Regions from separate parts of the Acidovorax sp. DW039 genome, predicted to be linked through region 2. Evidence: predicted binding sites of a transcription regulator. Region 2 holds the regulator's gene; each other region holds the start of a gene.
What was found. The regulator FNR, encoded in region 2, switches genes on or off when oxygen is low (the NO sensors DNR and NnrR bind a similar motif). The targets are predictions, from matches to a motif close to TTGATNNNNATCAA.
Positions count from the first base shown of each region.

Region 1: a site for FNR is predicted at 8,518-8,531, ahead of AACH87_RS00405 (hemerythrin domain-containing protein). Genes of this name have one in related genera too.
Region 3: a site for FNR is predicted at 3,715-3,728, ahead of AACH87_RS10260 (universal stress protein). Genes of this name have one in related genera too.

Region 1 covers NZ_AP029019.1:87,872-97,632, forward strand. Annotated here, with positions in the region: gene AACH87_RS00370 (Spy/CpxP family protein refolding chaperone) at 1-241, opposite strand, end outside; gene AACH87_RS00375 (recombination-associated protein RdgC) at 639-1,715, shown strand; gene AACH87_RS00380 (glycerophosphodiester phosphodiesterase) at 1,767-2,873, opposite strand; gene cueR (Cu(I)-responsive transcriptional regulator) at 3,125-3,616, opposite strand; gene AACH87_RS00390 (cation transporter) at 3,613-3,825, opposite strand; gene AACH87_RS00395 (heavy metal translocating P-type ATPase) at 4,011-6,338, shown strand; gene AACH87_RS00400 (methyl-accepting chemotaxis protein) at 6,465-8,129, shown strand; gene AACH87_RS00405 (hemerythrin domain-containing protein) at 8,591-9,205, shown strand; gene AACH87_RS00410 (alkene reductase) at 9,184-9,761, opposite strand, start outside.
Region 2 covers NZ_AP029019.1:3,030,675-3,040,435, forward strand. Annotated here, with positions in the region: gene AACH87_RS13505 (EAL domain-containing protein) at 1-1,215, opposite strand, end outside; gene AACH87_RS13510 (DUF3391 domain-containing protein) at 1,248-2,567, opposite strand; gene AACH87_RS13515 (sulfite exporter TauE/SafE family protein) at 2,878-3,609, opposite strand; gene hemN (oxygen-independent coproporphyrinogen III oxidase) at 3,613-4,995, opposite strand; gene fnr (fumarate/nitrate reduction transcriptional regulator Fnr) at 5,185-5,907, shown strand; gene AACH87_RS13530 (hypothetical protein) at 5,989-6,282, opposite strand; gene AACH87_RS13535 (FixH family protein) at 6,350-6,625, opposite strand; gene ccoG (cytochrome c oxidase accessory protein CcoG) at 6,671-8,122, opposite strand; gene ccoP (cytochrome-c oxidase, cbb3-type subunit III) at 8,230-9,138, opposite strand; gene AACH87_RS13550 (cbb3-type cytochrome c oxidase subunit 3) at 9,163-9,300, opposite strand; gene ccoO (cytochrome-c oxidase, cbb3-type subunit II) at 9,313-9,761, opposite strand, start outside.
Region 3 covers NZ_AP029019.1:2,310,008-2,319,768, forward strand. Annotated here, with positions in the region: gene alaS (alanine--tRNA ligase) at 127-2,736, shown strand; gene AACH87_RS10255 (2OG-Fe dioxygenase family protein) at 2,910-3,692, shown strand; gene AACH87_RS10260 (universal stress protein) at 3,809-4,246, shown strand; gene AACH87_RS10265 (tripartite tricarboxylate transporter substrate binding protein) at 4,374-5,369, opposite strand; gene bktB (beta-ketothiolase BktB) at 5,447-6,631, opposite strand; gene AACH87_RS10275 (SDR family NAD(P)-dependent oxidoreductase) at 6,721-7,482, opposite strand; gene AACH87_RS10280 (MarR family transcriptional regulator) at 7,764-8,306, opposite strand; gene AACH87_RS10285 (EamA family transporter) at 8,466-9,377, shown strand; gene AACH87_RS10290 (methyl-accepting chemotaxis protein) at 9,443-9,761, opposite strand, start outside.

The DNA.
Region 1 (9,761 bases), 1.9 Mb from region 2:
GTGCGGCAGTGAGCTTGAGCTTTTCCTTCAGCGCAGCCTGGCGCTTGGCCATGTGTTCCTGGTGGCGCTTTTGCATGTCGCCGTCACGGCCATCGCGGGCACCGCGGCCGGGGGCATCGGCGTTGGCTGTGCGGGCAGCGGGCGCTGCGGGAGGAGGTGGGGTCTGGGCCAGGGTGGGCAGGGCCAGGGCGGCCAGTGCAGCCGTAGCCAGAAGGCGGCGGGTAGAGAATGCCTGTGTCATGGTCTCGTTCCTTTCACGGGGAGGGAATCAGTCCACCGCAACGACCGTTGCAGCAGTTGCGTGGCAGTGTGCGCCGCCTGTGTTTCGCGCAGGTGAGTGCGCTTGAAGCCTGTGTAAAGTTGTGCCAACAAGTGGTGCAGCGCGCGCAGCCGCGCTGCTGCCACAGTGAGGTGCAGTAATTGTCAAAAACGCTGCTAGCGCTCACGGATAAAGCGTAAATAGCTATGTTTTTGATAGCTTTACAGGGCGTGGCGTGGATGTTGTCCACAACCTGCTCCACAGCTTTCTCCACAGGGTCGTTGCGCTGTGTTGCAACCCCTGAGCGCTGACGGCCCGGCGCATGCCTTGGCTGCACCGACAATCACCCACCTCAGACACAACGAAACGAAGGATTTCCGTGTTCAAGAACTTGATCGTGTACCGCATTGCTCCTGGCTGGCAGGCTGATTTGACGCAGGTGGAAGAAGCGCTGGCCAAGACGCCTTTCACGGAATGCGGCGCCACCCAGGAAAAGTCGCTGGGCTGGATTGCGCCCCGGGGCGAGGCGCATGGCGCGCTGGTGGAGTCGGTCGGGGGGCAGTGGATCTTGCGCTTCATGGTCGAGACCAAGGTGCTGCCCGGCTCGGTGCTCAACCGCAAGGTCAAGGAAAAAGCCGCCCGCATCGAGCAGGAAACCGGTCGCAAGCCCGGCAAGAAGGAAAGCAAGGAACTCAAGGACGAGGCCAAGCTGGACTTGCTGCCCATGGCTTTCACCAAACAGGGCAGCCTGTGGGTGTGGATTGACACCGATGCGCGCCTGCTGGTGCTGGACACCTCGGCCCAGGGCCGCGCCGACGAGGTGGTGAGCCTGCTGGTGGATTCGCTGCCGGGCCTGTCGGTCTCGCTGCTCAACACCCAGACCAGCCCGCAAGCGGCGATGGCGCACTGGCTCGCCACCCAGGAGCCGCCCGTGGGCTTCAGCATCGACCGCGAGTGCGAGCTCAAGAGCGCCGATGAAGCCAAGGCCGTGGTGCGCTACGCACGCCACCCGCTCGACATTGAAGAAGTGCAGCAGCACATCCAGCAAGGCAAGTTGCCCACCAAGCTGGCGCTGACCTGGGACGACCGCGTCTCCTTCATGCTCACCGAGGGGCTGCAGGTGCGCAAGCTGTCGTTTCTGGACACCGTGTTTGAAGGCACCAAGGCCGACGATGGCGGCTTTGACACCGACGTGGCTATTGCCACGGGCGAGCTGGTCAAGCTGATTCCCGATCTGATCGAAGCCCTGGGCGGCGAGGCAGAAAGCGGCGTGGCCAGTGCGGCTGAGGCCATTGCCGCCGCAGGGCCTGCCAATGCATCCGCAGTGGGCGCGGCGCCAGCGGCCCCGGCCCAGCGTGCCGTGCCTGCCACGCCCGTGCGCAAGTCTGGCGGCGGGGTGGTGACAGGCCCGGCCACTGCGCCTGTGGATACCGATCCCGATTCGGCACCCTTTTGAGCCGTAGCGCTCTGGGCAATGCGTGCATCCGCGCCGGATGCACGCATCGCGTTACTTGCGCAGGTTCAGGCCTTGCACGGCTTCCCGGCCCACGGCGGGGTCGTCGGTAAAAAAGCCATCCACCCCGGCCCGCAGAAAGGTCTGGATCTCGCCCACGCTGTCGCCACGCGCGGTGGGGTCTGTGGCGGGCGACTTTTTGTGCGATGCAGGCAAAAAGGCGTTTTCAGGGCGCAGGGTCCAGATGTGAACCGCCAGGTTCAGGGCGTGGGCCTCTTTCACCAGCGCGGTGGGGGTGCCCAGCACACCGTCCTTGGGGCGGATGACCAAGTCTTTGTGTGCGCCCACCACGTTGGCATAGGTGGCCATTTCCTTCAACCCCTCGGCAGTGGCCATGTCGGCATAGGTGCGGGTGTTGCCTGCTGCCACAAAGTCATAAGGGCGGCCATTGGGTGACAGCAACTGCACCAGGCGCACCGAACTTTGCTGGCGCAGTGCCTTGAGATTGGCCACCTCGAAAGACTGCACATACACCGGCGCGTCTTTGTGGTTCCAGCCGTTTTTCTCCAGCACGGCCAGCAGGGCGGGCTCCAGCGGTTTGCCGATGGACTGGAAGAAGCTGGGGTGCTTGGTCTCGGGGATGACGCCAATGGTGCGCCCCTTGGCTGCTGATTGCGACTTGGCCAGGTCGATCACTTCCTGCAGCGTGGGCACCTCGAACTGCCCGTTGTAGGCCACGTTGGCGGGGCGGATGGCCGGGATGCGCTCGCGCGCACGCAGCGTCTTGAGCTCGGTCAGGGTGAAGTCCTCTACAAACCAGCCGGTGATGGCGGTGCCGTCAATCGTCTTGGTGGTCTTGCGGGCCGCAAACTCGGGCCGGTCCACCACGTCGGTGGTGGCCTCACGCACGCTGCCATCGGGGTTGAGGATGGCGATCGCGTTCTCGTGCCGGGCGACCAGCACCCCGTCCTGCGTGATGACCAGATCCGGCTCGATCAGGTCTGCACCATCGTCAATGGCTTTTTGGTAGGCAGCCAGCGTGTGCTCCGGCCTGAGGGCGGAGGCGCCGCGGTGACCGATCACCGTGGGTGTGGGCGGCCAGGTGGCGGAGTCTGCCGCAGTGGCTGGCAAGACGTAGCAGCCAAGGGCGGCTGCGGCCATCACCAGCGCCATGTGGCGCCGGGCGATGCCGGATGGGGTGGCCCGGTCAAGGGGCTGGGTAGCGCCGTTGTGAAAAGGGCTGCCAACGGGGTGATGAACGGTGTTGCGCATGGTCTCCTCCTCCTGTACATGAGCAAAGCGGTACATGGTGGCACAGGTGGATGAAGCGCTGACGACAGCGTTGCCTATCAATGAAATTGGGCTTTTGCGCCCGTATGCAGAGCGCAGGAAGCTACAAATTCAGTAGCAAGCTAAACCTTGCTCGCTTTTCCTTCATGCGTTGGCTGCAGCCTACCTCCGCTTCCGCTTCCCGCCAGGTCGTCCAGGATGGGGCAGTCGGGCCGGTCGTCGCCGTGGCAGCAGCCCACCAGGGTTTGCAGGGTGCGCTGCATGGCCTGCATTTGTGCGATGCGTTCGGTGAGCTGGGCGATGTGGGTTTGTGCAATGTGCTTGACCTGGGCGCTGGTGCGGCTGCGGTCTTGCCACAGGGCTACCAGGGTGGCGATTTCCTCCATGGAAAAGCCCAGGTCGCGCGCGCGGCGGATGAAGTGCAGGGTGTGCACATCGGCCTCGGTGTACTGGCGGTAGCCGCTGTCGGTGCGCGCCACGGGGGGCAGCAGGCCCAGCGATTCGTAGTGGCGCACCATGCGGGCCGACACGCCAGCGCGGCGCGCGGCCTCGCCAATGGGCACGGGCCAGGCGGACCGCGCCGTGGGGGCCTGCCGTGCGGTGGGGGCTGTCATGCGGCGACTTGGTAGCCTTCTTCGGCAATGGCGGCAGCCAAGGGCTCGCGCGCGGCGGTGGTCTGCACTTGCACCTGGCCGCTGGCGCGGTCGATCTGCACGGTGGCAGCAGGGTCCACCTGCTGGATGGCCTGCGTGACGGCACGTTCGCAGTGGCCGCAGGTCATGCCTTGGACCTGGAAGGTTTGGGTGGTGGGCGCGTTGGACATGGTGTGCTCCTGTTGGAAGGTGAATGGGTTTCGAGCGATGGTGAACCGGTCTGGGCTCCATCATGAACCTTCACATGGTGGCAGGGTCAAGCAGATGTTTTGCCCTGGTCAAAAAAGTGGAAAAAAGGGTTGGATGGTGAACAAGCCTTGACCTTCACATGGCGTCAAGGATTACTGTCTTGCCCATGACGACCTCCAACCCCACCCCATCCCTCCGCTCACCCTCTGTTTCTCCAGCCGTGGCCGAAGCCGCTCTGTCGCTGGACCTGGGCATTGGCGGCATGACCTGCGCGAGCTGCGTGGGCCGCGTGGAGCGGGCGCTGCGCAAGGTGCCCGGCGTGCAAGATGCCACGGTGAACCTGGCTACCGAGTCGGCCCGGGTCTCCTTTGTGGCTGCTGAGGCATCGGCCATGGACGCACAGTTGCGCCGCGCCGTGCGCAATGCGGGCTACGAGCCGCGCACTGCCGATGTGGGGGATGGGGCTGAGGACGCCTCGCCCTGGGCCGGGTTTGGGCCCGTGGCGGTGGGGCTGGCGTTGTCGGCCCCGCTGGTGCTGCCCATGTTGGGGGATCTGTTGGGCATGCACTGGATGTTGCCCGCCTGGGCGCAGTTTCTGTTGGCCACGCCGGTGCAGTTCATCCTGGGCGCACGCTTTTACAAGGCGGGCTGGGCGGCAGCCAGGGCGCTGAGCGGCAACATGGACTTGCTGGTGGCGGTGGGCACCAGCGCGGGCTGGGGCTTGTCGATGTGGCTGTGGCTGACGGCTCCTGCCGATCACCCCGGGCATGTGCCGCATCTGTACTTTGAGGCCTCGGCGGTGGTAGTCACGCTGGTCCTGCTGGGCAAGTGGCTGGAGGCCCGCGCCAAGCGGCAGACCACGGCGGCGATCCGCGCGCTGCATGCCTTGCGGCCGGATGTGGTGCATCTGTTGGGTAAGACTGGCGAAGTGGATGTGCCCGTGGCGGAGGTGCTGGTGGGTGACCGGCTGGTGGTGCGCCCCGGCGAGCGCATCCCTGCCGACGGGGTGATCACCGAGGGGCAGACGCAGGTGGACGAATCCATGCTGACGGGCGAGCCCTTGCCTGTGGCCCGTGAGGTGGGCGGACGGCTGACGGGCGGGTCCATCAACGGGGAAGGGCGCATCGTGATGCAGGTGCTGGCCGTGGGGTCTGAAACCGTGCTGGCCCAAATCATCCGGCTGGTGGAGGACGCACAGGCCGCCAAGGCCCCGCTGCAGCGGCTGGTGGACAAGGTTTCTGCCGTGTTTGTGCCTGTGGTGCTGGCATTGGCCCTGGTCACCTTGCTGGGTTGGCTGTGGAGCGGCGCCGGGGTGGAAGCGGCCCTGGTGCATGCCGTGGCGGTGCTGGTGATTGCCTGCCCTTGCGCGCTGGGGCTGGCCACGCCTGCGGCCATCATGGCGGGCACGGGCGTAGCGGCGCAGCACGGCATCCTCATCAAGGATGTGCAGGCGCTGGAAGTGGCCCACAAGGTGGACACCGTGGCCTTTGACAAGACGGGCACGCTGACCGTAGGCCAGCCCCGGCTGGTGGCCCTGGATCTGGCGGACGATGCAGACGCGGTGGGCATTCTGGCCGCCGTGGCAGCTGTGCAGGCAGGCAGTGAACACCCCCTGGCCCGTGCGGTGGTGGCAGCAGCGGCAGAGCGCGCGGTGCCACCCGTAGGGGCTGACCAGGTGGCAGCGGTGCGTGCGGTGCCGGGACGGGGCACAGAAGGCAGGGTGCAGGGCCAGCCCTGGCACATTGGCAGCTTGCGCTGGATGCAGGAGCTTGATGCAGCCTTGCCTGCCCCGCTGGCCGAGCGTGCGCAGGCTTTGCAGGCCGAGGGGTACACCGTGTCTGCCGTGGCTGCCCACACGCTGGATTCCCAGCAGGGCCTGCAGGTGCGGGCCTTGCTGGCCTTTGGTGACGAACCCAAGCCCGGCGCACGCGAGGCGCTGGCAGCACTGAAGGCGCGGGGCATTCGCACGGTGATGATCTCTGGGGACAACCGGGGCGCAGCCTGTGCCATGGCGCGGCGGCTGGGGCTGGACCCGGATGCGGGTGACGTAATGGCTGAGGTGCTGCCTGCGGACAAGGCCGCGCAGGTGCGCTTGTTGCAGCAGGGCAACGGCTCAGATGTAACAGCTGGGCACGGGGCCGGGGCACAGCGCCACATTGTGGCGATGGCAGGCGACGGCGTGAACGATGCCCCCGCACTGGCCGCCGCCGATGTGGGCATGGCCATGGGCAACGGCACCGATGTGGCCATGCACGCCGCAGGCATCACCCTGATGCGGGGGGACCCGCGGCTGGTGGCCGCGGCGCTGGACATCTCCCATCGCACGGTGCTCAAGATCCGGCAAAACCTGTTCTGGGCCTTTGCGTACAACGTGGCGGGCATCCCGCTGGCGGCCCTGGGCTACCTCAGTCCCGTGGTGGCGGGGGCAGCCATGGCCCTCAGTTCCGTGAGCGTGATGGCAAATGCCCTTCTACTCAAACGGTGGCGCATGTGATAAACCCCGAAGGAAAGCATCCAAATCTGGCAAACTGCAACAAATAGTTTCAGAAAAGTAAACTAAAAAATTGCGGAATACCTAGGTATTTCTGGCGGTGCGTCTCCATCTTGAGGAATGTCAATCATGAATCTTTTTTCGCTCATGCGGCTGTTCACTATCCGGTTCCGAATGCTGGGGGCCATCGCCGTGGTGTTGAGCTTGCTGGGGCTGCTGGGTGGGGCGGGCATGCTGGGCATGTTCCGCATTTATTCGATGAGCGAAGACTTCATGCACACCTCGTTCCAGGAGGTGACGTACATGGCCCAGCTGCACGCCACCATGGGGTCGATCCGGCAGTTTGAAAAGGACATGATCATTGGCTATGAAAAGCCTGAGGTGGTGAAGGCCGCGCACACCAAGTGGCTGGAGAGCCTGGACAAAGCCAAGTCAGTGGCCTCGCGTTTCCTGGAGGGCGAGGAGGATGTGGACAACGCCGTGGTGCGGGACATCATCAAACGCCTGGACAGCTACAAGGAAGCCTTTGCCCATGTGGCACGCCAGCTGGAGGCCGGGGGCTATGACACGGCCACCATTGCCAACCGCATGAGTGGCAAGGCCGTGGGTGAGTTTGCCGAAGCCGACAAGTTGATGAAGAACCTGGAAGAGGTTCTGCGCACCAAGGTGGACAAGTCGGTGGCTGACCAGAAGAGCGTCTCCACCCAGACCAAGTGGCTGTTTGCACTGGCCGTGCTGATCACCGTGGTGGTGGTGGTGCCCCTGACCTTGCTGAACATGCATTCCATCTGCAAACCGCTGGATGAAGCCCAGCGCGCCGCCAAGGCTATTGCAGGCGGTGACCTTTCGCAAGCCATCCGCGCCGAAGGGCGTGATGAAGTGGCCGACCTGCTGCGCGCCCTGGGCGACATGCAGCAGGGCCTGGGTTCGCTGGTGGCGCAGGTGCGCGATGCCAGCGGCAACATTGCCACCGCCAGCCAGGAAATCGCCACCGGCAACCAGGACTTGTCGCACCGCACCGAGCAGACCGCCAGCAACGCACAGGCGGCAGTGAGTTCGCTGTCGCAGATCACGGCCACGGTGCAGCAGACGGCTTCTTCCTCGCAAATGGCGAACCAGCTGGCGGTGTCGGCCAGCACCACGGCCACGCGCGGGGGCTCGGTGGTGGAGCAGGCGGTGTCCAGCATGCATGAGATCTCGGCCTCCAGCCGCAAGATCGGGGACATCATTGGCCTGATCGACTCCATTGCCTTCCAGACCAACATCCTGGCGCTGAACGCGGCGGTGGAAGCCGCCCGCGCGGGCGAGCAGGGTCGTGGCTTTGCCGTGGTGGCCAGCGAAGTGCGCAGCCTGGCCCAGCGCAGCGCTGCAGCGGCCAGCGACATCAAGACGCTGATCCAGAGCAGCGTGGCCGCCGTCGATGGCGGCGTGCGCCACGTGGAAGACGCTGGCTCGGCCATGAAGGAAATCGTGAGCAGCGTTCAGCGCGTGGGCGACATCATTGGCGAGATCACGGCGGCGGCCTCCGAGCAGTCGGCAGGCATTGGCGCGGTGAACCAGTCGGTGGGCGAGATTGACCGCATGACACAGCAGAACGCGGCGCTGGTGGAGGAATCTGCAGCCGCGGCCGAGTCGCTGCGCGAACAGGCGGCTCGCCTGTCGCAGGTGGTGGAGCAGTTCCGCCTGTCCGAAGCCATGATGCATCACCACGCCACGGCAACCCCTGCGGTGGCCGCAACCTCTCGCGGCGAGCTGTCAGGCCCACGCTCTGCGCCCCGGGCATTGCTGGGCTGATTACGCAGACTGCTGATCCGGTCCCTGAGACCTGTAAGAACCTGTTCAAGATCTTTTTGGGGTCGCACAAGTGTCTTGCCGGGCGCCCGGCCAGGGGATGGGCTGCTAGGCGCAGCGCGCGGCCAATAGCCCGTGCTATTGGCAAGCGATGCAACAACGCAGACCGCCCCTGGTCGGGCACCCGGCAAGACACTTGCCCGAAGGGTTGGAGTGAAATCGGGCGATTGAACGCCCCGGCTGCTTGCATGGGCATGAGCCCATGCGGCGCATCCGAAGCATCCACTCATCCCGATTGCACTCCAATGCGATCCCCAAAAGATTTTGAACAGGTTCTAATACAAGCCCCCATCACGGGGGCTTTTTCTTTGGTGCGCAGGGTGCGGGTTTCTTGACCTGCGTCACTTTGTGCAGGCCGCTGTCATGGCACGCTCTGTGGCTCTTGCGATTTCCCTTGTGCGCCCATGCCTCCCGTCAGTCTGCAGATCATCCGAGAAGAACATGCCTCCCTCGCCGCAGTGCTGCAATCGCTCAGGGGTTTGGTAGACGAAGGGCCCGGCGATCATCCTGCGCGGTTTTTTGACATGGCGCGGGCCATGCTTTTCTACATCGACGAGTTCCCTGAGCGGCAGCACCACCCCAAGGAGACAGAGTGGCTGTTCCCCCGCGTGGCCCGCTGCGCGCCCCATGTGGCCGAGCTGATTGCGCGGCTGGACAGTGAGCACGCCACGGGCGAGGCCATGGTGCGGGAGCTGCAGCACCTGCTGCTGGGCTGGGAGTTGATGGGAGAGGGGCGGCGTGACCGCTTTGTGCACGCCCTGGGCCGCTACATCGACTTCTACCTGGAGCACATGCGGCTGGAAGAAACCGTGGTGCTGCCCGCGGCGCAGGCCTACCTGGGCACGGAAGACTGGTCCATGGTGGACGCGGCCTTTGCCAGCAATGCCAACCCGCTCACCCACGGCCGCCCGCGCGACCCGGCCTACGACCGGCTCTTTACCCGCATCGCCATCCGGGCCCCCCGCACCCTGGTGCCTGGGAGCCCGAGGCGGGATGCTCAACCCGCCAGCGTGGGGTAGTCGGTGTAGCCCTTGGCTCCGCCACCGTACAGGGTTTCACGGTGGATTTCGTTGAGCGGCGCGTTCTGCTGCAGGCGCTGCACCAGGTCAGGGTTGGCGATGAAGGGGCGACCAAAGGCCACGATGTCGGCCCCGTCGGCAATGGCGGATTCGGCCAGTGCGCGGTCGTAGGCGTTGTTCACCATCCAGGCACCCTTGCCACCGGCATCGCGGTAGGCCTTGCGCAGGGCGGGGTAGTCAAAGGGGCGGTCAGGCAGCTCGCGGGGGCCGCCGGTGGCCCCTTCGATCACATGCACATAGGCCAGCCCCAGCTTGCCCAGCTCGCGCACCACGTATTCGAAGAGGGGCTGGGGGTTGTCGTCCACGATGTCGTTGGCGGGCGTGACGGGAGACAGGCGGATGCCGGTGCGTCCCGCCCCGATTTCTTCCACGATGGCGCGGGTCACTTCCAGCAGCAGGCGAGCGCGGTTCTTGATGCTGCCACCGTAGTCGTCCGTGCGCTGGTTGGCTCCGTTCTTGAGGAACTGGTCGATCAGGTAGCCGTTGGCTGCGTGGA
Region 2 (9,761 bases):
GCGGTCCAGATCCAGGAACAGAATGGAAAACTCCACTTCACGGCCCTGAGTCGAGGCAATCGCCTCTTCCACCCTTTTGCTGAGCATCAGGCGGTTGGGAAGACCGGTGAGAGCATCGCTGTAGGCCAGTTCTTCAATGCGTTTCTGCGCCGCATGTTGCGCAGTCAAGTCGCGCATGAATCCGATGCTCTGCATGACACGCCCAGCCTCATCGTGCAAGGCCACCCATGACAGCTGAACTGCACACGGCTCTGCATTCAAACGAGGCAGCCACAGCTCCCCTTCCCAGAAGCCAGTCTCTTTCCACGTAGGCAACACCCGGTCCATCAGATTCCCTCGGGTATCTGCAAGGAACAAGGATTCTGTGGGAGCCCCGTCGTAGGCCCCCATTTCGACGCCCATGAGTTTTGCGCAACCAGGATTCATGCGCAGGACGTTGTGCTGGCTGTCCGCAATAAAGATCGCATCCAGGCTGGATTCGAACACCCTGGCTGCCAGCTTGAGGCTTGCCTGCGCCTCTGTCTGCCGCGTGATGTCGCGAAACGAGTAGACGCGCCCTAATGGCAGGCCACGGATGAATTGCGGTACAGATCGCCGCTCAAGTACGACCCCAGTGGACAACTCCAGAACATCGACGCTTTCATTCACGGGATCCGCCATGATCTGCGCCAGTCTGTCCGCGTAGGCAGAAAGATCGCGAACCTGATCCGCCATGTGGGCGAACACGGCGGGGTCATCGCGATGGGTCAGCAAGTTTGCAGGAATACGCCATAGCTTCACCAGCCGCTGGTTGAAAGCGCGGATGCTCCCATCCATGGCACAAACCAGCATGCCGTCAGCTGCAGAGTCCAGGGTTGCACGCAGCTCAGACAGCAAGGTTTCCAGCTCACGTTCCGTGGCGTGCTGCGAAGATCGGTCCAGCATGGCCAACAGAAATGCAGTGCCCCCCTCTGGCAACTGGATACGCGATACCCTGCGCTCCACATGTAGCAACGTACCGTCAGCACGCAAGATACGGGTATCTGAATGAATCCCCTCGGCAATCACATCGACCGGCTGCGCCCAAAATGCAAGGTCCTGGGGCGTCGCAAACAACTGCTGAACACCTGCCCCTACAAGCTCACACTCAGGCATCGCAAGCAGCGCCTGGGCCGCCCGGTTTGCAGCAATGACGCACAGGGATTTCTCATCGACGAGGCAGACGGCCTCCAGCATTGCATCCAGCCAAGGCTGGGGCAGCGGGTAGTTCACGACGGACGAACCTCTGCCTCAACTGTTTCAGTGCCGACAGCTCGCTCAAAAAAGTAGCAGATACGCTTGCGCGGAGACAGATAGTCCAGCGCATCGCGGGGTAGCTGCGAAGGCTTGAGACTGCGACGGATGCCCAACTCCGGAACCGTCTCCAGATCCAGGATAGGGGCTTCGTCTTTGGGAACGCGGGAATCGTGCACGATGACACGGGGCCGCAACGGGCGCGAGGAGTTCACCGATACAACAATCGCATAGCGGTCATTGACCAGCTGCACCACAGAACCGGGGGGATATACGCCCATCATGCGGATGAAAGCCCCCAGCACCACGGAGTCAAACCGCGCCTTGTGCTGCGCAAAAATGATGGAGAGGGTTTCGTGGGGCGTGCTGCCACCACCTCCGGCGGGGCTGCACATGCGATCGTAATGGTTCACCAGCGCCACAACCTGACTCGCACGGTCCAGCTCTTTGGCACCACGGCGCAGCGGAAAGCCTGAGCCATCCACCATTTCATGGTGTTGCGCAATGGTGGCCAGCACCTGCTTGCTCCACCCCATTCGCGTCGCCAGCGCTACAGAGGCCGCCACATGACTTTCATAACGCGAACGCTCGGCCAAAGTCATCGTAGGTGATGCATAAGCCAGCTGCAGAGGCATTCCTACCTTGCCGATGTCGTGCAGCAAAGCAGCGGCCCCCAGGTCATGCAACTCCTCGCTTTTCATGCCGAGTGCCTTGCCGAGCAGCAGGCTGAGCACCATCACATTGATCTGATGCAAGGCCCCAGGCTCTCCGACGCCCTCAGACAACAAGCGGATGGCTGAATCACCGTTTTCCAGCAGGTCCGCCACGCATTCCGATACCAGAGCCTCGCCTTCCGCATAGGCTACCTGGGGCTGGTCACCAACCAGCTTTTCCAAAGCCACATATTGGCGGGTTGCGAGCCGGAATCTTCGGTCACATGCCTCAAGGGATACATTCTGGGCGGCCAACAAAGCCCGACGACGAAGCGCAGCGTTGTCTGGCTGGGGCTTTTCCTGCGCAGTTACAGCGCCAGCATTCGCTTCGCTGATGGCGTCTTGAGGAGAGGGAGCTGCAGAGATTGCTGATGCAGGGATGCCATCCCTGAACTCGGGGTCGCTTTTTTTAGGTATGTACTTGATCTGACTAAGACCCAGCTCACGCAAAGTCGCGATCTGTTCCGCGGACCCGACTCTGAAGCTGCTGACCGGAAAAGGATGATGCATCCAGCCCAAATCGAGCTGGATGTACATGCCAATGCGCAGCTGGCTGATATCGATAAGAACAGCGGTGTTCACGACACGACGAGCAGGAGGGGGGAGTAACAATAGAGCGACATTTGTGAGAGACCATTATCACCAGTTCTCCCCTGCTCACCGATGATGTGAGCGACTGCTGCACTTATTCAGGTGTGCCCCGCGCACCCGTTGTTGATCAGAACTACACGGTAGCGCCAAGCAGCGAATGCAACAACTGCACTCAAAACACAACATTTAGCTACGCACCAGCCCGGGCCGAGCACTTTGTAAGCGTGCAAAAAAACAACGTGCCGGATCAACAGCTTTGCACTGTCCGGGCCAGCCCCAAAGCAGCGTGGTCAAAGCCGGATCAACGGCACCAGAGGGAGGGCTTGTAGACCAGATCCATCCACAAAGCCCACACGGCTACGCCACACAAAAGCCCGCCGCTGATACGGGTGCCCCACTGACCTCGCAAAGCACGCAGATGTCCCTGGGCCCACTTCCAAACCAGCGGCCCGCCCGCCAACCACACCCCGCTGCCCAGAGCAAAAAAAGCCATGGTCAAGGCACCCTGTGCAGAACCTCCACTGAGTGCAGCTACCAGCAATGCCGAATAAAGCAGGCCACAAGGCATGAGAGCCCAAAGGGCCCCTGCAGTGGCTGCCCCGCCAGGGCTTCCGACCCAAGGGCCCACCTTGCTCCACACGGCACGACCGGCCTGTTCCACCCACACAGGCTGACGAGATTGCACCATCATCATCAGTCCCCAGCCCAGCACTGCCACATGCATCAAGGTCCACACGGGCCGCAGCGCCATGGATTGCTGGGAGACCCAGGCGAGGCTTTCCATCGCCCAAGCGGCCAGCGCCCCCATCGAGGCATATCCGGCCAGCCGCCCCACATGAAAAGTGAGGGGGCGAACCCACACCTGGCGCGTGCGGTGCATTTGCCAGACCACAGACTGCTCTGCCCCGGCAACCGGCTTTACTCCCTGCCCCGCACCCGTGACTGCCGCACAGGGAGCTGAGCACATCGCAACACAATGCCCGCCCCCAGCAAGGCCCATGATCAGTGCAGTCCAGGCAACGGTAGTCAGCATGAATCAGATGATGCGCGAAAACCGTGCACGTGTGCGATCGGCCTGCAGATAGCGGTCAAAAACCATGGCAATGCCACGAACGAAAAACCATCCCATGGAGGTGACCCGCACCCCCTCATCACCCAGCTCCACCAGTCCCTGGTCCTGCATCTCCTCTAGGCGCTCAAGTTCCGCAGCGAAATAGCGACGGAAATCGATCAGCCATGCCTGCTCCATGGGCTCAATCAACAGCTCGCCCTGGCACATCAAGGCCATGATGGCGGCGCGCCGCACCAAGTCATCACGGTTCAGCGCAAGACCACGCACCACGGGCAAGCGCCCTTGATCGAGGTAGTCGTAATACTCTTCCAGAGTCTTGGCGTTCTGGCTGTAGGTGGCCCCCACCCGGCCAATCGCCGATACCCCCAGGCCAATCAGGTCGCAGTCTGGCTGCGTGCTGTAACCCTGAAAGTTGCGATGCAGGCGCCCCTGGCGCTTGGCAATTGCAAGGGCATCTGTAGGCAGGGCAAAGTGATCCATCCCCACATAGACGTAACCGGCCTCCAGAAACGCGTCCAGCGAGCGGGCCAGCATGGACACCTTGGCGCCTGCTGTTGGCAGTTCCGCTGAGATGATGCGCCGTTGGGGTTTGAAGCGCTCGGGCAAATGGGCGTAGGCGTACAACGCGATGCGGTCAGGGCGCAGCTGTGCAATCTGCTTCAGCGTGCGATCAAATGACTCAGGAGTTTGCCGCGGCAAGCCGTAAATCAGATCGACGTTGATGGAGTCGAAGCCGATGGATCGTGCAGACTCGACCAAGGCAAACACCTGCTCGGCAGGCTGCACCCGGTGCACAGCCTTCTGCACTTCTGCATCGAAATCCTGCACACCGAAACTCAGCCGATTGAAGCCCAGTTCAGCCAGCAAAGCCAACCTGTCGGCGTTGACAGTGCGGGGGTCCACCTCAATCGAATACTCACCGCCTGGCGCAAGGGTAAAGCTGCGCTTGAGCATGGACATCAACTCACGCAGCCCAACGTCGGAAAGGAACGTTGGAGTGCCGCCCCCCAGATGCAGCTGGCTGACCACCTGCCCTACACCACACTGGGCCGTGTGCAGGTCAATTTCCCGGCTCAGGTACCGCAGATAAACATCGGCGCGATCATGGTGTTTGGTAATGATCTTGTTGCAGGCGCAGTAGTAGCATAGCGACTCGCAAAAAGGAATGTGCACATACAAAGACAGTGGCATCGCCTTGGCACCGGTACCCAGCCCCCGCTGTGCGAGGGCCAGCGTGTAGTCCTCCTGCCCGAAAGCCTCCACGAAACGGTCCGCCGTGGGGTAGGAGGTGTATCGGGGGCCCGGCACATCAAACCGGGTGAGTAGTTCTGGGGTTACTGCGGTCATGGGGATATCCTTGCGTACTGGCTTACTGTGCCGCAGCCTTCTTTTTGCGTCCTTGACCTGCATCAAGTGAAACGATCTCCACTGGAGCGACAATTTGATGCATATCATCTGCTACTACTCGCAGACCGAGGCATGCCGGCCTCCCTCGTCGGGCACGATATGTCCGAACTACATCCAGGTATCTGTGCCATGAATCCGCTCACCATCAAAGTCGCTTGCTCAAACTGCAATCTGCGAGAACTTTGTATGCCTGTCGGCCTGAACGAAGAACAGCTCCAGCGCATCGACGAGGTGGTCGCAGTGCGCCGCAAGGTCAAGCGTGGCGGCACCCTTTTTCGCAATGGTGAGGCGTTCACATCGCTGTATGCCATTCGCACGGGCTTTTTCAAAACCTGCGTGGCGACGGAAGATGGCCGCGATCAGGTGACCGGGTTCCAGATGGCTGGTGAAATCATTGGTCTCGATGGCATCGTGAATGAACACCACACCTGCGATGCCGTGGCACTGGAAGACGCTGAAGTGTGCGTCATGCCGTTTGACCGCATTGAAGAGCTGTCGCGCGAAGTGACTGCCCTGCAGCACCACGTCCACAAGATCATGAGCCGCGAAATCGTTCGCGAACACGGGGTAATGCTGCTGCTGGGCAGCATGCGTGCTGAAGAGCGCCTTGCGGCCTTTTTGCTGAATCTGGTGCAGCGCCTGCATGCGCGCGGGTTTTCCCAGTCTGAACTGGTGCTGCGCATGACGCGTGAAGAGATTGGCAGCTATCTGGGTTTGAAGCTTGAAACTGTCAGCCGCACTTTCTCCAAATTTGTGGAAGAAGGCACTGTGGAAGTGCGACAGCGTCACGTCAGGATTCTCGACACCGACGCCTTGCGACGCATTGTCAACAACCAGCAGGCCTGCCACTAGGCCCACTGACGGAGCAGTAACCAGCTGCGTTCAACACACAATCCCTTCCCCGTTATCGCAACGCGGAAGGGATTTTTGTTATCAAGAGCAGGAAGGCGTCTTGCGGCAGTCGTCCGGGCGATCGTGCTCAGGTACAGGGCAGCGATTCAATTCAAACGGCGACATGGCCAGCAGTGTCGTCAACGCACTGGAAACCATGGTGAGTATCCAGAACGCAAAAAAAACGACCGTGTAAACACCACTGCGCGACAGCCCCAGAGGGTGACCAAACCAGTGCAGATCCTCCGGGTCCACCAAGGCAAATACCAGCATCTCCAGGCCGCCCGCCACCAGGAAGGCGGGCCATGCAATCCACATCAGGCGTTGCGTCCACATCGTTCTGTCTCCTTGCTGCTTGGCTTCAGGCTGAGCTCTTCACAAAGAGCATCGGGACCAACTTAACTCAGCGCGGCTGGTCCTTCAAGGGGGTTAGCGCGTGGTTTCGGCCCTTCACGGCAGGCAACATGCTGGGGTCTGCCTTCTCCAGCGTCTTGTTGATATCGATGCCTTGCTGGTAGTAGTCCTCTGCCACCACCGGATCGGGCCTGGACATGGCAATCCACAGCGTAACAAACCCGGCAACGACCACCAATGCTGGCCCTGCCAGCACGAGCCAGACGTGGCCAAACTTCCACCAAGGTGCCGAACCCGAAGGGGCTGCCGAAGAAACTGCTGACATATTCATCTCCTTCACATTCAGGCTTGCAAGCCTAAGCTCCGCTGCTTACCTGGGAACCAAAAATACTGTTTTCTCTGCCACGTGGGCACCACTTTCAGCACCAATCTCTACCGTGATCGGATGGGAGCCGGGCGAGGCAGAGCCATAAGGCACCTGGAGCCGCACAGCCACCCAGCGCGACTGGGCGGGCTCGATCTCCACCTCTGTCTCAGAGGCCACTTCCAAGCCTTCCAGCCCCTTGGCGCCAATGCGATAGCGCTGTGGCGCCTCAGTGGCATTCATGATCTGGATACGGTAGACGTTTTCCAGCTTACCCCCTGCCACGATGCGCGACAAGGCCGCACGGTCGCGCACCACGTCCACCTTCAGCGGGGTGCGCATTACCAAGCTGGCCAGCATCGCCACACACAAAGCCACCAGCACAGCGCTGTAAATCAATACCCGAGGACGCAGAACACGGCGCAGGATCTGGGATTGAGTCCAACGCTTGACCACCCCGTTCTGGGTCGTGAAACGGATCAGCCCGCGGGGGTACTTCACCTTGTCCATCACGGTGTTGCAGGCATCCACACACAGGCCGCAGCCTATGCATTCGTACTGCAGCCCCTTGCGGATATCAATGCCGGTCGGGCACACTTGCACGCACAGCGTGCAGTCAATGCAATCGCCCAAACCCTTGGCCTTGTGGTCCACATTCTTGCCGCGAGGACCACGCGGTTCACCACGCTCCACGTCATAGCTGACGATGAGGGTGTCCTTGTCAAACATCGCGCTCTGAAAGCGGGCATAAGGACACATGTACTTGCAGACCTGCTCCCGCATGAAGCCTGCGTTCCCGTAGGTGGCAAAGCTGTAGAAGAAAACCCAAAAAATCTGCCAGCTGCCCTGAAAGGCGAGCAGCTCTGCACCCAGTTCACGGATCGGCACAAAGTAGCCCACAAACGTGAACCCAGTCCACAAGGCCACAGCAATCCACACGGTCTGCTTGAAGAACTTCTTGCGGATTTTTTCAAAATTCCATGGCCCGCCATCCAGACGCAGCCGTGCACTGCGATCCCCTTCGATCTTGTGCTCAATCCACATGAATATCTCGGTATACACCGTCTGTGGGCATGCGAAACCGCACCACAAGCGCCCCGCTACCGCCGTGAACAGAAACAGCGACAGGGCCGAGATGATGAGCAAGCCCGTCAGGTAGATAAAGTCCTGCGGGTACAGCACCAATCCAAAAATATAGAAGCGCCTGGCGCCCAGGTCGAACAGCACCATCTGGCGCTGCCCCCACTCCAGCCAGGGCAAGCCGTAAAAGACCAGCTGGGTGAGAAGCACCATGGCCCAGCGCCACCGTGAAAACATGCCGCTGATAGAGCGCGGGTAGATCTTCTTTTGCGCCTCGTACAGGGAGATGATCTCAACCTGGCTGCTGCCCTCAGCACTGTCGGCCGGGGCGGGAGCGATGGGAATTACCTTGCGAGGGGACTCGCTGGGGGGATTCATAAGCGCGCTCTTCTAACGGATGGAAACTTCAAACGAGAACGAATTACAGATTGCACAGCACAAAAGGCAAAAGGGCGGTGCCCGAGGGAACCGCCCTGCCTGTCATATCAAGGCGCCTTGTTGTTGGATAAACCCCAGACATACGAGGCCAGTACCTTGATCTGCGACTCGGTCAGCTTCTCTGCCTGTGCGGGCATCTGGTTGACCTTGCCGTTGTTGATCATGGCGGTGATGGCACCCTCACCCCAGCCATGCAGCCAGATATCGTCGGTGAGGTTGGGTGCACCCAGTGCCTGGTTACCCTTGCCGTCCATGCCGTGGCAGGCAGCACAGGCAGTGAACTTGGACTTGCCCAGCGAGGCCCGCAGAGAGTCGTGGGGGCTGCCAGACAAGCTCAGCACATAGTGCGCAAGGTTGCGGACGTCTTCAGGCGAACCCACAGCTGCAGCCATGGGAGGCATGTTGCCGATACGGCCCTTTTGCAGGGTTTCCAAGATCTTGTCGGGTGTGCCACCGTGGAGCCAGTCGTTGTCTGTCAGGTTAGGAAAACCCTTGCTGCCGCGAGCGTCAGATCCGTGGCACTGCGCGCAGTTGTTCATGAACAGGCGCTCGCCAATCGCCTTGGCTTGTGGGTCTGCAGCGATGCTTTCGGGCGTCATGGCAGCAAAGCGTGCGTACAGAGGCTCCAGCTCCTTGTTGGCCTTTGCCACTTCAGCCTCGTACTCACCCTTCTGGCTCCAGCCCAGCTTGCCAGCAGAGCTGCCCAGACCAGGATATGCCGCCAGGTAACCCAGGCCAAAGATGATGGTGATGACGAACAGCCACACCCACCAGCGTGGCAGGGGGTTGTTCATCTCAACCAGGTCTTCGTCCCAGACATGGCCTGTAGTGTTGTCGGCGGTTGCCACAACCTTCTTGCGCCCTGCCATCCAAAGCAGCAAGGCACAACCAATGATGCCGACCAAGGTCAGCGCGGTCACAAAGACCGACCAGAAATTGCTGGTGAAGTCACTCATGGGTTTCTCTCATTCTGGTGGAGTTCATTCTTGCTCAAACGGCAAGCGAGCAGCTTCATCAAACTTGGCACGGTTGCGGCCCATGTAGGCCCACACCCAGATGCCAATGAAGCAGGCCATGGAGGCCAACGTGGCCACAATGCGCATGGTGGTGATGTCCATTGCTGCTCTCCTTTACTTGAGCGCGCGGCCCATGACCTGCAGGTAGGCAATCAGTGCATCCAGCTCCGTCTTGCCCTTGACCTCTTCAGCGGCGGCAGCAATCTGCTCGTCGGTGTAAGGCACGCCCACAACACGCAGAGCCTTCATGCGAGGCGCCACATCGGATGGGTTGACCGCAGTCTTCTCCAGCCATGGGTAGGCGGGCATGTTGGACTCTGGCACCACATCGCGGGGGTTGGTCAAGTGGATGCGATGCCATTCATCGCTGTACTTGCCGCCCACACGGTGCAGATCGGGACCAGTACGCTTGGAGCCCCACTGGAAGGGGTGGTCGTACACGAATTCACCAGCTACCGAGTAGTGCCCATAGCGCAGGGTTTCAGCGCGGAAGGGGCGGATCATCTGCGAGTGGCAGTTGTAGCAACCCTCGCGGATGTACACATCGCGGCCCATCAGCTGCA
Region 3 (9,761 bases), 720 kb from region 2:
GCCAGCCAATACGCCAGCCGATGCGTGCAGATAACGGTGAGATAATTGAAGGTTCCGAACCCCGTTCCAACCCTTTTCCTAGATGCAACCGCTCCCGGCATGCCGAGGCAGCGTAGAAAGACCCGGATGAAAGTATCTGAAATCCGCGCCAAGTTTCTCGACTTCTTCGCCGAGCGCGGCCACACCATCGTGGCATCGTCGTCGCTGGTGCCCGGCAACGACCCTACGTTGATGTTCACCAACTCGGGCATGGTGCAGTTCAAGGACGTGTTCCTGGGCACCGACAAGCGCTCGTACAACCGCGCGGTGTCCGTGCAGGCCTGCCTGCGTGCGGGCGGAAAGCACAACGACCTGGAAAACGTGGGCTACACCGCCCGCCACCACACCTTCTTCGAAATGCTGGGCAACTGGTCGTTTGGCGACTACTTCAAGCGCGAATCGCTGAAGTGGGCCTGGGAGCTGCTGACCGAGGTCTACAAGCTGCCGCCCGAGCGCCTGCTGGCTACCGTGTACCTTGAAGACGACGAGGCCTACGACATCTGGACCAAGGAAATCGGTCTGCCACCCGAGCGCGTGATCCGCATCGGCGACAACAAGGGCGGCCGCTACAAGTCCGACAACTTCTGGATGATGGCGGACACCGGCCCCTGCGGCCCTTGCTCCGAAATCTTCTACGACCACGGCCCGGAAATCCCTGGCGGCCCTCCAGGCAGCCCCGATGAAGACGGCGACCGCTTCATCGAGATCTGGAACAACGTGTTCATGCAGTTCGACATGAAGGAAGACGGCTCTGTGGTGCCGCTGCCTGCCCCTTGCGTGGACACCGGCATGGGCCTGGAGCGCCTGGCGGCCATCCTGCAGCATGTGCACAGCAACTACGAGATCGACATCTTCGACCAGCTCATCAAGGCCGCCGCCCGCGAAACCGGCGTGACCGACCTGGACAACAAGAGCCTGCGTGTGATTGCCGACCACATCCGCGCCACCGCGTTCCTGGTGAGCGACGGCGTGATCCCCAGCAACGAAGGCCGCGGCTACGTGCAGCGCCGCATCGTGCGCCGAGCCATCCGCCACGGCTACAAGCTGGGCAAGAAGACCCCGTTCTTCCACAAGCTGGTGGCCGACCTGGCCCGCCTGATGGGCGATGCCTACCCGGCCCTGCGCGAGCAGGAGCAGCGCATTACCGACGTGCTCAAGACCGAGGAAGAGCGCTTCTTCGAGACCTTGGCCAACGGCATGGAAATTCTAGACGCAGCGCTGGAAGGCGGCGCGAAGGTGCTGCCCGGTGAGGTGGCCTTCAAGCTGCACGACACCTACGGCTTCCCGCTCGACCTGACCAACGATGTGTGCCGCGAGCGCGATGTGGAAGTGGACGAGGCTGGCTTCAAGGCCGCCATGGAAAAGCAGAAGGCTCAGGCCCGCGCTGCAGGCAAGTTCAAGATGGACCGTGCGCTGGAATACACCGGTGACGCCAACCAGTTCACCGGCTACAACAGCCTGGCCGAGACTGCAAAAATCGTAGCTATCTACGTAGACGGCACCAGCGCTGCAGCCCTGAAGGCAGGTCAGAACGGTGTGGTGGTGCTGGATACGACCCCCTTCTACGCCGAAAGCGGTGGCCAGGTGGGTGACGAAGGCGTCATCACCAGCGGTTCTGCCCGTTTTGCAGTGGGCGATACGCTCAAGATCAAGGCCGATGTGTTTGGCCACCACGGCACGCTGGAAGAGGGCACGCTCAACGTGGGCGACACCGTGCAGGCCCAGGTCAACACCGCAGTGCGCGCCGCAACCATGCGCAACCACTCGGTCACGCACATCATGCACAAGGCCCTGCGCGAAGTGCTGGGCAGCCACGTGCAGCAAAAGGGCAGCCTGGTGAATGCCGATCGCACCCGTTTTGACTTTGCGCACAACGCGCCGGTCACCGATGCCGAGATCCGTGAGATCGAGCGCCGCGTGAACGAGGAAATCCTGGCGAACACAGCCACCGATGCCCGCGTGATGGACATCGAGTCGGCCCAGAAGACCGGCGCGATGATGCTGTTTGGCGAGAAGTACGGCGAGACCGTGCGCGTGCTGGACATAGGCACCAGCCGAGAACTGTGCGGTGGTACCCATGTTCAGCGCACGGGGGATATTGGCCTGTTCAAGGTGGTGGCAGAAGGCGGTGTTGCTGCAGGCGTGCGCCGCATTGAAGCTGTGACGGGCGCCAATGCCCTGGCCTACCTGCAAAGCCTGGAAGACACCGTGAACCAGGCCGCAGGTGCGCTGAAGACGCCTGCCGCCGAGCTGACCTCCCGCATCGGCCAAGCGCTGGACCAGATCAAGGCGCTGGAGAAGGAAGTGTCCGCCCTCAAGGGCAAGCTGGCCTCCAGCCAGGGCGATGAACTGGTGGGGCAGGCCGTGGATGTGAAGGGCCTGAAAGTGCTGGCAGCCAAGCTCGAAGGTGCCGATGCCAAGACCCTGCGCGACACCATGGACAAGCTCAAGGACAAGCTCAAGACAGCCGCCATCGTGCTGGCTGCGGTGGATGGCGACAAGGTGCAACTGGCTGCTGGCGTCACACCCGACAGCGTGGGCAAGGTCAAGGCGGGCGAGCTGGTGAACTTTGTGGCCCAACAAGTGGGCGGCAAGGGCGGCGGCAAGCCAGACATGGCCATGGCGGGCGGGACCGATGCAGGCAAGCTGCCTGCGGCGCTGGCCTCGGTGCAAGCCTGGGTGGCTGAGCGCGTTTAAGGCGAACGCTCCCTTTCGCTGCCCCCCGGTTCCCGGACGGGCTTAGCAAAAAACAAAAGCCGCCCCTGGTTGTGCCAGGGGCGGCTTTTTCTTTGATCCACCTCGCTGTCTGCGTGTGTTTTGCTGTGCGGCCCGGCAAAGCTGCAGGGCCTGCGGTTAAGCTCTTGGGTTCTATGACCCAACTCACCTTCTCCCCGCCGTTTACCAGCCCTTCCCAAGTCACAGAGCAGTTGCGCAGCACCGGTTATGCCGTGCTGTCGCCCGCAGATGTCGCCACCTGGGTTGGCTGCGATCTGCAGGAGTTGATGGCCTTGAACCCCGATTGGCAGGACCTGCCCCCGGACGATTTCTTGAAGGACGGTGGGCGCTACCGCCGCCGCCGCCATTCCTGCTTTGTGGTGAAGGCAGAGGGTGCTGTGCAGCAGGTGCCGCACCGCCCGCATTGGCAGCCTGTGGAATACAACGCGCTGCACGGCGGCATGCAGCGCATGTTTGGGCCCATGTTGCCAGCTACGGTGGAACGGCCTGTGTGGACGCAGCTCATGCAGGCACTGGCCCGGCTGTCAGATGATGTGTTTGCTGCCCAGCCACGCACCGAGCCCTGGTTTCTGGAAGCGCACCAGTTCCGCATTGACACCACTGACGGCATTGGCCGCCCCACGCCCGAAGGGGCGCACCGCGACGGGGTGGATCTGGTGGCCGTGTTTCTGGTAGGTCGCCATGCCGTCAAGGGCGGCGAAACCCGGGTGTTCGAGGCCACTGGCCCCAGTGGTGTGCGCTTCACGCTCACGCAGCCTTGGTCCCTCATGCTGCTGGACGATGTCCGCATGATCCACGAGAGCACGCCCATTCAGCCGCTGGAACCGGGGGCTTACCGCGACACGCTGGTGGTGACTTGCCGCCGCGGCAACTTTCAGGGGGCCGATGTGATGGATGGAGATCGCCCACAGCCATGAGCACAGGCCGATGCGCCTCAATTTGATGCGAATCAAGATGCAGGGTATGGTGCAGGTTCACACTCTGGCTTGTATCCGGGCTACCGCCCGGTTTCCATCACCTTAGGAGCAATACCATGTTCAAGCACATTCTGGTTCCCATCGACGGTTCTGCGACTTCCATGCTGGCTGTGTCCAAGGCAACGGCTTTGGCCAAGACCTTCGGCAGTGCCGTGACAGCGCTCTACGTGGTGGACCCATATCCCTTCACCGGCGTGGGGGCCGATTTTGCATACGGCCAGGCCCAGTACCTCAGCGCCGCCACCGCTGAAGCCAATGCCGCCCTGGATGCAGCCCGCAAGGCTTTGACCGAGGCTGGTGTGAATGTGACCACCGTGGTGGGCGAAGGCCATGCCGTGCACGAAGGCATTGTGCGTGCGGTGGAAAGCACTGGCGCCGACCTGATCGTCATGGGCTCCCACGGCCGCCGTGGCCTGGAAAAGCTGGTGTTGGGCAGCGTGACCCAGCGCGTGCTGGGGCTGGTACACATCCCCGTTCTGGTGGTGCGCGACTGACCTGTCCAGGCACTTCTTGCAGTGCATGTGCCCCATGTGCTGATCAGCAAAAACGGCTCCTGCAGGAGCCGTTTTTGTTTTCTCTTTCTGGCTCTCTCGCCAGCGTTGGCGCAAAGCGCCTCAGGGATTACTCAATCTTTGCGCCCGAGGCTTCCACAATGCCCTTCCACTTGGTGTAGTCGGTCTTGAGCAGCGTTGCCAGTTGCGCGGGTGTCATCGCTTGTGCTTCCGCGCCCTGCGCCTGGATGGCGGCTTTCATCTCGGGTGTCGCCAGCAGCTTGTTGACCTCTGCGTTGATGGTGTTCACCACGGCAGCGGGGGTGCCTGCAGGCGCGAACACGCCATACCAGGTGCTCACGTCAAAGTCCTTGAAGCCTGACTCTGCCACGGTGGGCACATCAGGCAGCGAGCTGCTGCGCTTGGCAGAGGTCACGGCCAGGGGGCGCAATTTGCCCGACTTGATCTGGGCCATGGCCGAGGGCAGGGAGGACACCAGCAGGTCCACATTGCCCGACAGCGCGTCCATCAGCGCAGGGTTGGAGCCCTTGTAGGGGATGTGGCTGAGTTTGATGCCAGCAGCCTTTTCAAACAGGTCGCCTGCAAGGTGGATGGAGGTTCCGTTACCGGGAGACCCGTAGGTGATGGTGCCGGGCGATGCCTTGGCGGCTGTCACCACATCCGCCAGCGTCTTGAATTTGGAGTTGGCATTGGTGACGATGATGACCGGCGTGTAGGCCACATGGGCCACCGCGGTCAGGTCTTTGGTGGGGTCCCAGGGCAGGTTCTTGTACAGCCAGGGGCCAATCACAAGGTTGTCTTTCTGGCCCATCACCAAGTCATAGCCGGTGGGGGTGGACTTGACGGCCTCGGTAATGCCAATGGTGCCTCCGGCACCGGCTCTGTTGTCTGCCACCACCGTCCATTTGGCGCTTTCGGTCAGCTTGGTCGCCACAAGGCGCGAAAGAATGTCCGTACCGCCACCTGGAGGAAAAGGCACGATAAGGCGGATGGGCTTGCTGGGATAAGCACCAGCAGGCGCAGAAGCGGCTGCCCCGGTCTGTGCCTGAGCATTGAGGCCCAGCGCGAAGGCCAGTGCGGTAAAGGAAATCAAAGAGCGGATCATCAAAAAGTCTCCATGCGGAAATATGGGGCCAGCCCCCGTGCAAGCTGCAGGCGTGGGCTGGTGCAGAGGGCCTGGGCTTACAGGCGCTCAAAAATCGCTGCGATGCCCTGGCCTCCGCCAATGCACATGGTCACAAGTGCGTAGCGGCCCTTTATGCGTTGCAGTTCATGAATGGCTTTGACGGTGATGAGCGCACCAGTGGCACCGATGGGGTGCCCCAGCGAGATGCCCGAGCCATTGGGATTGACCTTGGCGGGGTCCAGGCCCAGGTCACGGGTCACCGCGCAGGCCTGTGCAGCAAAGGCCTCATTGGCTTCGATCACGTCCAGATCATTCACGCTGAGCCCGGCTTTCTTCAGGGCCAATTGCGTGGCCGGCACGGGACCAATGCCCATGTACTTGGGGTCTACCCCTGCGTGGGCGTAGGCGACCAGGCGCGCCAGGGGTTTGGCTCCGCGGGCTTGGGCTGCACCCGCTTCCATCAGCACCACGGCGGCTGCTGCGTCGTTGATGCCAGAGGCATTGCCTGCCGTGACGGTGCCGTTTTCTTTGGCGAACACCGGCTTGAGCTTGGCCATGTCTTCCAGGGTGGCTCCTGCGCGGAAGTGCTCGTCCGTGGCGTATTGCACCTCGCCCTTTTTGCTCTTCAGCGTGACGGGCACGATCTGGTCCTTGAAGTAGCCTGCTGCCGTGGCACGTTCGGCACGGTTGTGGCTCTCTACGGCCAGCTTGTCCTGGTCCTCGCGTGTGATGCCCCATTTGGCAGCAATGTTCTCGGCCGTTACGCCCATATGAATTTTGTGGAACGGATCGTGCAGCGCACCAATCATCATGTCCACCATTTGCGTATCGCCCATGCGTGCGCCCCAGCGCATGTTGAGGCTGGCAAACGGCGCGCGGCTCATGTTCTCGGCCCCGGCACCAATGGCGATGTCGGCATCGCCCAGCAGGATGGACTGGCTGGCGCTCACAATGGCCTGCAGGCCCGAGCCACACAGGCGGTTCACGTTGAAGGCGGGTGTGCCTTCGGCGCAGCCACCGTTGATGGCGGCCACGCGCGAGAGGTACATGTCCTTGGGCTCGGTGTTGACCACATGGCCGAACACCACGTGGCCCACGTCCTTGCCCTCTACCTGCGCGCGGGCCAGGGATTCACGAACCACCAGTGCGCCCAGTTCAGTAGGGGGCACATCCTTGAGGCTGCCGCCAAAAGTTCCAATGGCGGTGCGCACAGCGCTGACAACGACGACTTCACGGCTCATGTTCAGGTCCTTATAGTCAAATGTGCAGCTAGCGCTTGCCAATCAAGCGCAGGCTGCTATGAAAAACAGAGTGGCTGTTGCTGCGGAGGTCAACCCTCGCGCACGTCCGCCACGGGTTGGGCTCCAAAGTCGGCCCGGTCCAGCCAGGCGAGCACGCGGGTGGCGGCATCGGCGGGCGAGGTCAGCAGCCCACCGTTCTTGAGATGGGCAAAGTTGGGTGCGTCCGGAAAGTCCGCAGCAGGTGCGCCGCGCAACTGGACTTGCATGTCGGTGTCGATCACACCAGGAGCCAGCGAGCATACCTTGGCCCCATGGGGCTTTTGGGCTTCGTCCAGTGCCAGGCAACGCGTGAAATGGTCCATGCCCGCCTTGGCTGCGCAATAGGCAGCCTGCGACGCCATGGGACGACGCCCCAGCCCCGACGAAATGTTGAGCACCTTGCGTGGAACCTGCCACACTGAGGTGGCTTGCAGAAAGGCTGCTGTGAGCTGCATCGGGGCTTCCAGTCCCACGCGCAGTGCGTTGGCGAGGTCTGCAGGGTCGCTGTCAGACAGCGGGGCAATGCGCGGTATGACGCCTGCATTGTTGATGAGCGTAGCGCTGGAATAGGCTCCGGCAGGCTGCTTCTTCAGCCACGCTTGCAGCTGCTCTGCCGCGGCCTGGCCGCGGGAAAGGTCGAGTTGCCATTGCTCCAGTGCCACATCGGCCGCCAGGGCTGCTGCAGCGAGATCCGGATTGCTGTGGCGGGCAATGCAGACAAGCGTGTGATGAGGGCGGAGCAACTGTTGCGCCATGGCAAGACCCATGCCGCGTGATGCACCGGTGAGGATGAAAAGCTGTGTGGATGGCATGGCAAGATGGTAGCGCCGTGCGCGCCCCTTACAGCTTGGTGATTGCCCCCGTCTGGGTTCCCATCATCCATCCGCCAAACGGGGCTGACCTGTCGACCGAAGGGAGGTTATCTGCTTAGGGATGTCCTGCATAACCCTCGCGAGTCGGTGGTGGTGCGGATCGGGATAGTCCGCAAGGCGTCTTTTTGCAGCCAATAGCGGGGCTATTGGCAAAAAAAGCAACGCAGCGGACTGCCCGAGGCCGCGCTACCACCGACCGCAGGGAGTTATGCAGGACATCCCTAGGCCTCGGGTGGCGTGGACTCTGCGCCAGCAGGCTCCAGCACCTGCAGCAGCTGGGCCAGACGCATTTCCAGCGCAGCCAGATCACTGGCCTTGAAGGCCGACAGCAGGCGGTGCTCGTTGGCCACATGGGCTTCCACTGCACGGTTGATGAGATCCAGGCCATCGGGGGTGAGCTGCACCAGCGAGCTGCGGGCATCCTGGGGATTCGGTAGTCGCTCCACCAGACCCCGCGATTCCAGGCGCTGCATCCGGTGCGTCATGGTGCCCGAGGTGACCATCAGCGTGGAAAACAGCGTGGTGGGTGCCAAGCAGTAGGGTTCCCCCGAGCGCCTGAGAGCTGCCAGCATGTCGAACTCCCACGCGCTCAGACCGAATTGCGCAAACACGTCTTCCACCTTGCGCATCAGCAGCGCTGTGCAGCGGTGCAGCCGGCCAATGATGCCCATGGGGCTTACATCCAGATCGGGCCTTTCACGTTGCCATTGGGCGAGGATGGCATCCACGGCATCTGCGGGGCGGGAAGGGCGTGAGGCTGGCATGGTTGGAAACGCATTTATCTTGATTTCAAGATTTTATGGTATGGTTTTGTCTTGAATTCAAGATAAATTTCATAGCTGTCCTGGCGCCATGTGGTCGTCGGATTGTTTGGTCGGTTGACCGGCTGGCGTTCCAGTTCCGCACTGCACCTGTTTTGTCTCATGTCCACATCTTCATCTGCCTCATCTCTTTCACCTTCATCAACCTCCCGTGGAGGGCCGGGCGGACTGGATGTGGTCCTCACCGCGCTGGCTCCTCTCATCTGGGGCTCCACCTACATCGTGACGACCGAGCTGCTGCCGCCTGGGCGACCCTTCACCGCAGCAGTGCTGCGGGCTCTGCCCGCGGGTTTGCTGCTGGTGCTTTGGTGCAGACGCATGCCTGTGCCCGGTGGTTGGTGCCGCTTGCTGGTGCTTGCGGCGCTGAACATCGGGTTTTTCCAGGCCATGCTTTTCGTGGCGGCTTACCGCTTGCCGGGTGGGGTCGCTGCAGTGGTGGGGGCCATTCAACCTTTGCTGGTGATGGGGCTGGCCTGGGCGGTAGACCGGGTGCGCCCCGCACCCGTGGTGCTTGCAGCGGGGGCTGCCGCGGTGGCTGGCATGGCCATGCTGTTGGTGGGACCCGGCACGGTGTGGGACCCGCTGGGCGTGGCCGCTGCATTGGCCGGCACCCTGAGCATGGCTGCGGGGACATTCTGGTCGCGCAAATGGCAAACCCAGCTGCCCCTGCTGGCCTTTACCGGCTGGCAGTTGCTGCTGGGCGGAGCCATGCTGCTGCCCGTGGCCTTGCTCGCAGACCCAGCCTTGCCTGCGTTGACCGGGGCGAATGTTCTGGGCTACGCCTATCTGTGCCTGGCTGGGGCCTTGGTGGCTTACGCCCTGTGGTTTCGTGGCGTAGCCCGGTTGCCTTCGGTGGCGGTGGCTTCGTTGGGGCTGCTCAGCCCGGTGGCTGCGGTGGTGCTGGGCTGGGTGCTGTTGGGGCAGGCGCTGCGCGACTGGTCACTGGTTGGCATGCTCACGGTGCTGGTGTGCATTGGTCTGGTTCAGTGTTCAGCCACACGCAAACGTCTTTGAGGGGCGGGGCGATTGCGGGGCTCTTGGCCCCACCCATGCTCATACCGAGTTGGCGGTAGCGCAGATCAACCCGCAGCAATGGCGCGTTGCCCCATGGCGTGCCCTGGCACAGCGAGTCGGGGCGCAGGGGTTGCCTCTTGACCACCGTGGGTGTGAGGCTCGTGCCGAACCGAGCTCGTTGCGCCTGCTTCCAGCCGGAACACGGCGACCGTCTCGACCAGTTCCTGGGCCTGTGTCTTCATGCTGCTGGCAGCTGCGGCCATTTGCTCGACCAGGGCAGCGTTCTGTTGTGTGGTCTGGTCCATTTGCATCACGGCTTCGCCGACCTGCGCCACACCGTCACTTTGTTCGGCGCTTGCTGCGCTGATCTCCCGCACGATGTCC